2 regions of the Dryocola baronae genome follow, and region 1 is predicted to be linked to the other one. Evidence: predicted binding sites of a transcription regulator. Region 1 holds the regulator's gene; the other holds the start of a gene.
The links. Region 1 encodes Fur, which represses iron uptake genes when iron is present. Its sites were predicted from a motif close to ATAATAATGAGAACNACTATCAA; they were not measured.

Region 1 (5,196 bases):
TGATTATTTATACGTCAAAGAGGATTTCAATATGCGTACGTTTAGTGGCAAACGTAGTGCGCTGGCGCTTGCAATTGCAGGTGTCACAGCTCTGTCAGGCATTGTTGTTGTTCCACAGGCAGTGGGTGCGGGCTTCATTGATGATTCAACGCTTACCGGCGGTATTTATTACTGGCAGCGTGAGCGCGATCGTAAAGATGTAAACACTAACAAATACGAAACCAACCTTTCCCACTCAACCTGGAACGCCAACTTAGACTTCCAGTCTGGCTATGCGGCCGACATGTTCGGTTTAGATATTGCGGCATTTACCGCGATTGAAATGGCGGAGAACGGCGACAGCGGTCACCCGAACGAAATTGCATTCTCTTCAAAAAACAAAGCCTATGACGAAGATTATTCCGGGGATAAGAGTGGAATTAGTCTTTATAAAGCCGCAGCAAAATTTAAATACGGTCCAGTTTGGGCTCGCGCAGGCTACATTCAGCCGACCGGCCAGACTTTATTAGCTCCGCACTGGAGCTTTATGCCGGGTACCTATCAAGGGGCTGAAGCTGGGGCTAACTTCGATTATGGTGACGCGGGCGCATTAAGTTTCTCCTATATGTGGACTAACGAATATAAATCCCCATGGCACCTCGAAATGGATAAGTTCTATCAGAACGATAAGAACACCAAGGTTGATTACCTGCATTCCGTTGGCGCGAAGTACGACTTTAAAAATGACCTGGTGCTGGAAGCCGCATTCGGTCAGGCGCAGGGCTACATTGACCAGTACTTCACTAAAGCAAGCTACAAGTTTGATATCGCTGGCAGCCCTCTGACCACCAGCTATCAGTTCTACGGTACGCGGGACAAAGTCTCCAACGGCGGCGTGAACGATATTTACGACGGCACCGCGTGGCTGCAGGCGCTGACCCTTGGCTACAAAATCGGCCAGGTCGATCTGCGCTTAGAAGGAACTATGGTTAAGGCGGACGGCCAGCAGGGCTACTTCCTGCAGCGTATGACCCCAACCTACGCCTCCTCCAACGGTCGTCTTGACGTGTGGTGGGATAACCGCTCCGACTTCAACGCCAACGGCGAAAAAGCGGTATTCGCAGGCGCAATGTATGACCTTAGCAACTGGAACCTGGCTGGCTGGGCGGTAGGCGCATCTTACGTTTATGCCTGGGATGCGAAACCAAGCTCTACCCCAACGACCGATGGCTACTACGATGCAGACCGTCGCCTGAAAGAGTCCTCTTACAGTCTTGACGCCCTGTACACCGTGCAGGACGGCCGCGCGAAAGGTACGCTGTTCAAACTGCACTTTACTCAGTACGACAACCATTCCGATATCCCAAGCTGGGGCGGCGGTTACGGCAACATCTTCCAGGATGAGCGCGACGTCAAGTTCATCGTTATCGCACCGTTCACCATCTTCTGATTTGACGCCGGGCGCTACGTTGCCCGGTCTTCTTAAGGATATCGAGCATGAAAAAAGTAATATTGATGGCCGCGATGGCTTTAGGCTTAACGGCATGCGCGCAGCCACAAACGGCACCGGAAGACTCCCAGCTTAAGCAGGATTACAGCGCCTGCATCAACAGTGCTGAAGGAAACCCGGACAAAGTTAAGGGCTGCCAGAATATGCTCAACGAGCTGGCGAAAGACAAGAAGCATCAGGAATTTGCACAGAAAGAGACGGTGCGCACGCTGGACTACCAAAACTGCATCCAGGCAACCCAAACGGGCAACGACCAGGCCGTGAAAGCCAAGTGCGATAAAATCTGGCAGGAGATCCGCAGTAACAACAAGTAAGGTTACTTGGGGCATAAAAAAACCGGTGAGTTAATCACCGGTTTTTTTGTTTGTCTTCCCCCGAAAGGGAAGGCAGTATGCGGATTACTTTTCGCTGATTTCGTGAGCGTTTTCGTCGGTGCGGCAGTCGCCTTCGGCGCAGTGGCCGTAAAGGTACAGACTGTGGTTGGTCAGACGAATACCATGACGGGAGGCGATTTCACGCTGGCGGGCTTCAATTGAGTCATCGCTGAATTCAATAACCTTGCCGCAGTCCAGGCATATCAGGTGATCGTGATGGTGCTGCTGGGTCAGTTCAAAGACTGACTTGCCACCTTCGAAGTTATGACGGGTAACGATACCTGCGTCATCAAACTGGTTCAGTACGCGGTAAACCGTCGCCAGACCAATCTCTTCACCCATATCAATCAGACGCTTGTATAAGTCTTCCGCACTGACATGATGGTTTACCGGTTCCTGTAACACTTCAAGGATTTTTAATCGTGGAAGCGTGACTTTCAGGCCGGCTTTCTTAAGTGCAGTATTGTTGTCAGTCATGCGGAAATTGTCCTGTTGCTTAACGTTTTGCTCGAACTCATTTGAGCGTTAAGTGAATGCGTCTCATTATATACCCAACTCATGTGGGTATAGTACAGCCACGTCTAAATAGAAACTGCAAGTATGAAGCATAACACAGCTAAAAAATCGTGGCGGAGTCGCCGTTTGCTGGCAGGCTAGCAAAGGTGACCTGTGGGATATTGTACAGGGATAGACAAAAAAGTTACAAAATTGTAGCAATTATTTTCATTGATAATACCTATCAATAAGGCGCAAGTGATTTGCTTGCGCCCTAGTGCATCAGGCGCTAATGATGTCAGCCAGATTCAGCTCTTCAGCAACCTGCTTTGTCCATTTCTCAACACGCTCTGCGGTCAGTTCCGGCTGGCGGTCTTCATCGATAGCAAGGCCTACGAAGTGGTCGTCGTCTGCCAAACCTTTGGACGCTTCGAAGTGGTAGCCCGCAGTAGGCCAGTGGCCGACAATCGCCGCGCCGCGTGGTTCGATGATGTCGCGGATGGTGCCGAGCGCATCACAGAAATATTCTGCGTAATCTTCCTGATCGCCGCAGCCAAACAGCGCAACCAGTTTGCCGTTGAAATCCACTTCTTCAAGCGTAGGGAAGAAGTCATCCCAGTCGCACTGCGCTTCGCCGTAGTACCAGGTCGGGATACCGAGCAGCAGAATGTCGAAGCCTTCCAGGTCTTCTTTGCTGCTCTTCGCAATGTCGCGCACTTCAGCCACGTCTTTACCGAGCTGCTTTTGGATCATTTTTGCGATGTTTTCGGTGTTACCGGTGTCGCTGCCGAAGAAAATGCCTACGATTGCCATGAGTAAAATAACCTCTTGAAACTTAATGGTATGGTGGCTGAATGTTGCCCACAGATAGGGCAATCATAGCAGAACAGCTTACAGTGCGGAAACAGCTATCATAGCGTTGTGCACAGACTGCAACATGACGGCGCAATTCGCGCCCACTTTTCACTTAATGTTAGGGATGGAAGGCAGAAGATCAGCTGAGGTGTTGTTTTAGCTGCGCTAGCAACATCTCTTCAATCAGTTCGCTGCGGCTGATGTTTCTGGCTTCAGCAAGATGATTAAGCGCATCTACCGCTTCGTTGTTGAGTTTTAGCTCTACTCGTTTCAGGCCGCGTACTTTATCGCGTTTGAGCTGGTTGCGCTTATTGATGCGCAGCTGCTCGTCACGCGTAAGCGGATTGGTTTTTGGCCGCCCCGGGCGACGCTCGTCCGCGAACAGATCTAATGTAGTACGGTCCGTTTGTTCTTTTGCCATGATTAGAGTACTGACAGGAAATTCGGATGCTGCGAGCAGAGTGCTCAGGTCGCATTTAAGCGCGCCATCATACATCAGCATGTACGGCGCGCCAACGCGTTAGCCACTTCTTGCGGCCAGTCGGTCTGTTTTTAATCAGTTTGCCGAGGAATCATCAATAAAACGATGAATGGCGCGTAAAACGGCTTCAGGTTTCTCGGCGTGAACCCAGTGTCCTGCGCCCGCGACCACGTGAGCACGGGCCTGTGGAAACTGCTCCAATAGCGCATCCCGGTGCGTTTCATCGACATAAGGTGATGCGCCGCCGCGGATAAACAGCGCAGGGTGATCCCAGGCCGGAATAGTTTGCCAGCCGACGATCTTTTCGTATTGCTGCCACAGTACCGGCACGTTGAATTTCCACTCGCCGTCGGCAAAGGACTTTAGCAGGAACTGGATTACGCCTTCTTCCTTTATATGCTCGCGCATCAAAACGGCGGCCTGCTGGCGCGTTTTGGCACCGGCCTCGCTCACGGCGTTAATCGCGGCAAAAATCTCGTCGTGACGGCGCACCTGATAGTCAACGGGCGCGATGTCGATCATCACCAGTTTGTCGATCCGCTGCGGCGCAATGGCCGTTAACGCCATCGCCACCTTGCCGCCCATCGAATGCCCGATGATTATTGCTTTCTCAAAACCATATTCATCAAGCGTTTCCACCACGTCCTGCGCCATTGCTGAATAATTCATCTCGTCGCTGCGCGGTGACAGGCCGTGATTTCGCAGATCGATTTGCAGCAAAGTGTGATCCTGACCGAGATCGCGGGCGAGTACGCCAAGGTTATCAAGGCTGCCAAACAGGCCGTGAATGAGGACGATAGGGGGTTTGCTAGTCGATTGTTGAGCAGTTTGCAGGCGAGCGTTTAATTTCATGGCAAAGTTCTTTTTTTTGATTCGTACGGTTAGGGTATCATGAACATATTCCTGCCGCAGTGCCGCAAACATTCAGTTTAATCTGGCTTTATAAGGCGACACCTGTTTGGCGCTACCCGCTGTTGGGATTTGCTCCTATAATCCCAACGACTTGAATTCAGAATAAGATATCGCACTGGATGAAGATGAAAACGATTGAAGTTGATGACGAGCTGTATCGCTATATTGCAAGCCACACACAGCACATTGGCGAGAGCGCGTCCGATATTTTACGGCGCATGTTGAAATTTACCGCCGGTCAGACTTCCGCAGCGACTCCCTCTACCGCGACTTCCGCACAGCCTGCGGCGACCCCAGCCCCAGAAGAGAAACCTGTGAATCGGGCTCGCGATCGCGTGCGCGCCGTTCGCGAGTTGCTACTCTCTGATGAGTACGCGGAACAAAAGAAAGCCGTTAACCGTTTCATGATGGTGCTTTCTACGCTCTATCAGCTGGATGCAAAAACCTTTGGCGAAGCCACCGAGTCTTTGCACGGTCGTACCCGCGTTTACTTTGCCGGTAACGAACAAACGCTGCTGGCGAACGGCAATCAGACAAAGCCAAAACACGTTCCGGGTACCCCATACTGGGTGATTACCAATACGAATACG
Region 2 (5,196 bases), 1.2 Mb from region 1:
TGGCGGTAATGCGCGGTGTTCATCTCTTCACTCGCGCTGCCCCGACTGAGGTGCATCAGCAGCAGCTGCTTAGCCGGGCTGTGGTTGCGCGCCACGCGGATGTGCGTGACGGTTTCCGCCAGGCTTTCGGTAAGATGCAGGAAAACCTCGCCCTGCACCGCGGCAGGCAGCGACTGGCGCTGTTCGTCCACCGTCACCTCGAAGCCGCTGTTGGTCAGATCGTCACTCAGCGCGGCGTTATAACGCCCGTCGACGAACACCAGACGCCACGCGTCAACGGGTAACGCCAGCTCGTCGCGCTCAATTTCGCTGAGTTCGGCAGGCGTTGGCACCGCAAAACGGTGGTTGAGCAGGCCCTCAAGCGGCGTGTACTTCCAGTTTTCATGCTTGCGCGTTGGCAGGCCCAGGCGCAGCATCTGCTGCATATGCTCTTCGGCCTCTTTGGTACGCCTTCTGCCCTGCGCTTCAAACAGGTGGTGCCACTGCTGCAGGGCGTTGCCGTTACTGCTGTTCGGTAAGCCAGCCATAACCCTGCTCCTCCAGTTGTTTCACCAGGCTGAAATCGCCCGATTTCACGATCCGCCCCTGATACAGCACGTGCACAAAGTCCGGCTTGATGTAGTCGAGAATGCGCTGATAGTGCGTGACGATAACGAACGAGCGGTTGCCATCGCGCAGAGAGTTCACGCCTTCGGCAACGATTTTCAGGGCATCGATGTCCAGACCGGAATCCGTTTCATCAAGGATGCACAGCTCTGGCTCAAGCACCGCCATTTGCAGAATGTCGTTACGCTTTTTCTCCCCGCCGGAGAAGCCAACGTTCACCGAACGGGTCAGCAAATCTTCCGGCATCTTCAGCAGCTTGATTTTCTCTTCCATCAGATCCTGGAAGTCGAAACGGTCAAGCTCCTCAAGGCCGCGATACTCGCGCACCGCGTTCAGCGCGGTTTGCAGGAAGAACTGATTGCTGACGCCGGGGATTTCAACCGGGTACTGGAAGGCCATAAAAATGCCTTCCCCCGCGCGCTCTTCCGGCGAAAGTTCAAGCAGGTCTTTGCCCTTGAAGTGCACTTCGCCGCCGGTTACCTCGTAGTCTTCGCGCCCGGCAAGGGTGGCGGAAAGCGTGCTTTTACCCGAGCCGTTCGGCCCCATAATGGCGTGTACTTCACCCGGTTTTATCTCCAGGCTCAGGCCACGCAGGATTTCTTTATCCTCAACGCTAACCTGTAAATCTTTAATGCTTAACATATTTTTCCCTTAATCCTTAACCGACGCTGTGTTCGAGGCTTATCGCTAATAGTTTTTGTGCTTCCACCGCGAATTCGAGCGGCAGTTCAGAGAACACGTCTTTGCAGAATCCGTTGACGATCATCGATATTGCGTCGTCCTGGGCGATGCCGCGTTGCAGGCAATAAAACAGCTGGTCTTCGCCAATGCGCGAGGTCGTGGCTTCGTGCTCCAGCTGAGCGGTGTTATTGCGACATTCCACATACGGGAAGGTGTGCGCTCCGCTGTCCGGCCCGATTAGCATCGAGTCGCACTGGGTGAAGTTACGGGCGTTGGTCGCCGTCGGCATGATTTTCACAAGCCCGCGATAGCTGTTCTGGCTGTGCCCGGCGGAGATCCCTTTCGAAATAATCGTCGATTTAGTGTTTTTGCCGATGTGGATCATCTTGGTGCCGGTATCGGCCTGCTGATGTCCGGCGGTGAGCGCCACGGAGAAGAATTCGCCGATGGAGTTGTCGCCGCGCAGGATCACGCTCGGGTATTTCCAGGTGATGGCAGAGCCGGTTTCCGACTGCGTCCAGGACATTTTGCTGTTTGCCCCTTCGCACAGGGCGCGCTTGGTCACAAAGTTAAGAATGCCGCCGGTGTTACCGTCGCCGGGGAACCAGTTCTGGACGGTGGAATACTTCACCTCAGCGTCTTTGTGGATGATGACTTCCACCACCGCCGCGTGCAGCTGGTAGCTGTCGCGAACCGGCGCGGAGCAGCCCTCGATGTAGCTTACGTAGCTGCCTTCGTCGGCAATCAAAATGGTGCGCTCAAACTGCCCGGTTTTCTCGGCATTGATGCGGAAATAGGTGGAAAGCTCCATCGGGCAGCGAACGCCCTTCGGAACGTAGATAAAAGTGCCGTCGGAGGCGACAGCAGCGTTGAGCGCGGCAAAGAAGTTATCGTTGCTTGGGACAACCGTGCCGAGGTATTTCTGCACCAGCTCGGGGAATTCGTGGATGGCCTCGCCGAAGGAGCAGAAAATAATGCCCTGCTCGGAGAGTTTTTCCCGATAGGTGGTCGCCACGGATACCGAGTCAAAAATAGCGTCCACGGCAACCTCAGACCCTTCGCGCACGGGTACGCCGAGCTGCTTAAAGGCGTCTTCAACTTCGCCCGTCAGATAAGCGTTGCTGCCCGGCTGCTGCACGGCGCCAGGCTGGGATTCACAGCTGTCGTCGCAGCTGCCGCAGGACGGCGCGGAATAGTAGCTGTAATCCTGATAGTTGAGCTTTTCGTAGTTGGCCTTAAGCCAGTGCGGCTCTTCCATCTCAAGCCAGGCGCGGTAGGCGCTCAGGCGGAATTCCAGCATCCACTCCGGCTCGTTGCGGCGCGCAGAAATTGCCCGCACCACGTCCTCGTTGATGCCGTGCGCCATTTCGTCGGTTTTGAGCTGGGTGAAGAAGCCTTCTTTGTAGTGATGGCCGCCCGCCCAGGTTTGTACATCGTCAGACGTTTCAGTATTACGTGACATAATCCCGCCTACACCCCAAAGCTTTCACCGCAGCCACATTCGTGCTGCGCTTTCGGGTTGTTGAATTTGAAAATCTCGTTTAGTCCTTCGCGCACGTAGTCGACTTCGGTACCGTCGATAAACGGCATGGCCGACAGCGGAACCCACAGCTTCGCCCCGTCCCGCTCAAACAGCAGGTCATCCTTTTGGGGTTCTTTCACCGTATCGAGCACGTAGCCAAAGCCCGCGCATCCGGTTTGCTTAATGCCCAGCCGCACGCCGAGAAACCCCGGCTGTAGGCCAGCAAGCTTGCGAATATGCGCGGCCGCATCAGGGGTTAGCGTCAGTCCCTGCCAGGCGAATTCATTGGGATCGAAGCTACCTGTTTGCACATCCATAGTTCACCTCTTGTAATTTGCCGCCCAAAGGCCGATGCCCCTATGTTAATGATAACTATTATCAATACAACATCCTGATAACAGGGGTATTCACGAAATGCTGCTTTTTTGGACGTCTTTACTAAGGATAGACCCTACAGAAACTCTTGCAGATGGCGAAAAGAGCTATTTAACCCGCTGAAATAAAGAGGATTTAGCTGGCTAATTAAGGCGTGGGCGATAGAAAGTAAAAGATGTATAGAGAATATCTATTTATGTGAGAGGTGGAGGTTAAGTTGGGGGGGAGTCAAGATATCTGTGAGACTGAGATACCCGGGTCGACCCTGGGGTGAGGCCTCCCTGCGGGAACTAACCCCAGGTTTCCCTTAATATCAGGCTTTGTGGCTATAGCTATCGGATGGCGTTAACGCTTATCCGACCTACGAAAAAGCGATCGTAGGGTGGATAGCGAATAGCGCTATCCACCGCTAATTCAAACCACCGCCGTCGTCAGCCGGGAGGTACAGCAAAGCCGTCCCTGATCGTCGCTGATTTCGATTTGCCAGACCTGATGACGGCGGCCAACGTGCACCGCCCGGCAGACGCCGCGCACCACGCCGCTTCTGGCCGAGCGCAGATGGTTGGCGTTCACCTCAAGTCCGACGACGTGCTGCTCGCCTTCGGTACACAGGTAGCCCGCAACCGAGCCAAGCGTTTCTGCCAGCACCACGGACGCGCCGCCGTGCAGCAGGCCAAACGGCTGCACGGTGCGCTTATCTACCGGCATGGTGGCTTCCAGCTCGTCGTCGCCCAGCCGGGTAAAGACGATGCCAAGGTGCTCGACCATGTTTTCCGCGCTCATCGCATTGAGCGCCTCAAGGGTCGTTTCTCGTTTCCAGATCATCCCATAATCTCCAACAGTGCCTGCAGCGGATGGCGCACGCCGTTGCCCTCAACGCGTTTCACCTGGCTACGGCAGGAATAGCCCGTCGCAAGGCAGCGCTGGCGCGGCAGGCGCTGCATCGCCTGATGCCATGACAGCTCGTAGATGCCGAGCGAATTGGCGTGGTTTTTTACTTCGTGCCCGTAGGTGCCCGCCATGCCGCAGCAGCCGACGCTGACGTTTTCGAGCTTCGCCCCAAAGCGCGCAAAAATGGCGGCCCACTGGTTCGGCGCGGTTGGCAGCGCGGTGACCTCCGTACAGTGTCCGAACAGATACCAGGACTCACCGCCGACGGCGGTAGCTTCCCGATTGGCCAGTACGGCGGGCAGCCACTCGTGAACGAGCTGAACGTGGAAATCCCCCCGCGCCTCGCCCAGCGTTTGCTTATATTCATCGCGGTAGCAGAGCACCAAAGCCGGGTCGACGCCCACCATCGGCATGCCCAGCTGCGCGATGCGGTTGAGGAAGTCGGAGGTTTTGCGCGCCGTGCGGGCAAACTTTTGCAGGAAACCCTTAATATGCTGCGCTTTGCCGTTCGGGGAAAACGGCAGCACGACCGGATCGAAGCCCAGCTTCTCCACAAGGCGGACAAAATCGGCCACCACCTGCGCGTCGTAATAGCTGGTGAACGGGTCCTGCACCACCAGCACGGTTTTTGCCCGCTGCTCGGGGCTGTAGCCCTCAAGCTGTTCAAGCGTCGCGTTAGCCGAGCGATGCCCGACGAGCTGCTGCTGAAGCGTCGGCGTGGAAAGCATTGGCAGGTCGACCATGCCGATACGCTTTTGCGACAGGTTACGCACCCACGGCTGACTCATAAAGAAGTTGAACGTCTTCGGCGCGCGCGCCATCAGCGGCGCGTAGCTTTCCACCGTCGCAACCAGGTGATCCCGCATCGGGCGCAGATAGCGGGTGTGATAAAGCTGGAGGAAGCGCGACCGGAATTCCGGCACGTCGATTTTAATCGGGCACTGCGTTGAACAGGCTTTGCAGGCGAGGCAGCCGGACATCGCCTCTTTGACCTCGTGCGAGAAGTCATACTCGCCCTTGCGGGCGTGCCAGGTATTGCGCGTGCGTTCGATAAGCTGGCGCAGGCTGGCGCGCCGTTCCGGCAGCTGTTTCTCCAGCGCGTCCGGGTCAACGCCACGGTC

Region 2: a site for Fur is predicted at 3,169-3,191, ahead of sufA (Fe-S cluster assembly scaffold SufA). Genes of this name have one in related genera too.

The regions. Positions count from the first base shown of each region.
Region 1 is NZ_JBINNY010000001.1:3,447,796-3,452,991, reverse strand. Features, by position in the region: gene chiP (chitoporin ChiP) at 32-1,429, shown strand; gene chiQ (ChiQ/YbfN family lipoprotein) at 1,477-1,803, shown strand; gene fur (ferric iron uptake transcriptional regulator) at 1,888-2,340, opposite strand; gene fldA (flavodoxin FldA) at 2,641-3,171, opposite strand; gene ybfE (LexA regulated protein) at 3,353-3,634, opposite strand; gene ybfF (esterase) at 3,770-4,546, opposite strand; gene seqA (replication initiation negative regulator SeqA) at 4,732-5,196, shown strand, end outside.
Region 2 is NZ_JBINNY010000001.1:2,249,479-2,254,674, reverse strand. Features, by position in the region: gene sufD (Fe-S cluster assembly protein SufD) at 1-527, opposite strand, end outside; gene sufC (Fe-S cluster assembly ATPase SufC) at 502-1,248, opposite strand; gene sufB (Fe-S cluster assembly protein SufB) at 1,265-2,749, opposite strand; gene sufA (Fe-S cluster assembly scaffold SufA) at 2,758-3,126, opposite strand; gene menI (1,4-dihydroxy-2-naphthoyl-CoA hydrolase) at 3,599-4,009, opposite strand; gene ydiJ (D-2-hydroxyglutarate dehydrogenase YdiJ) at 4,006-5,196, opposite strand, start outside.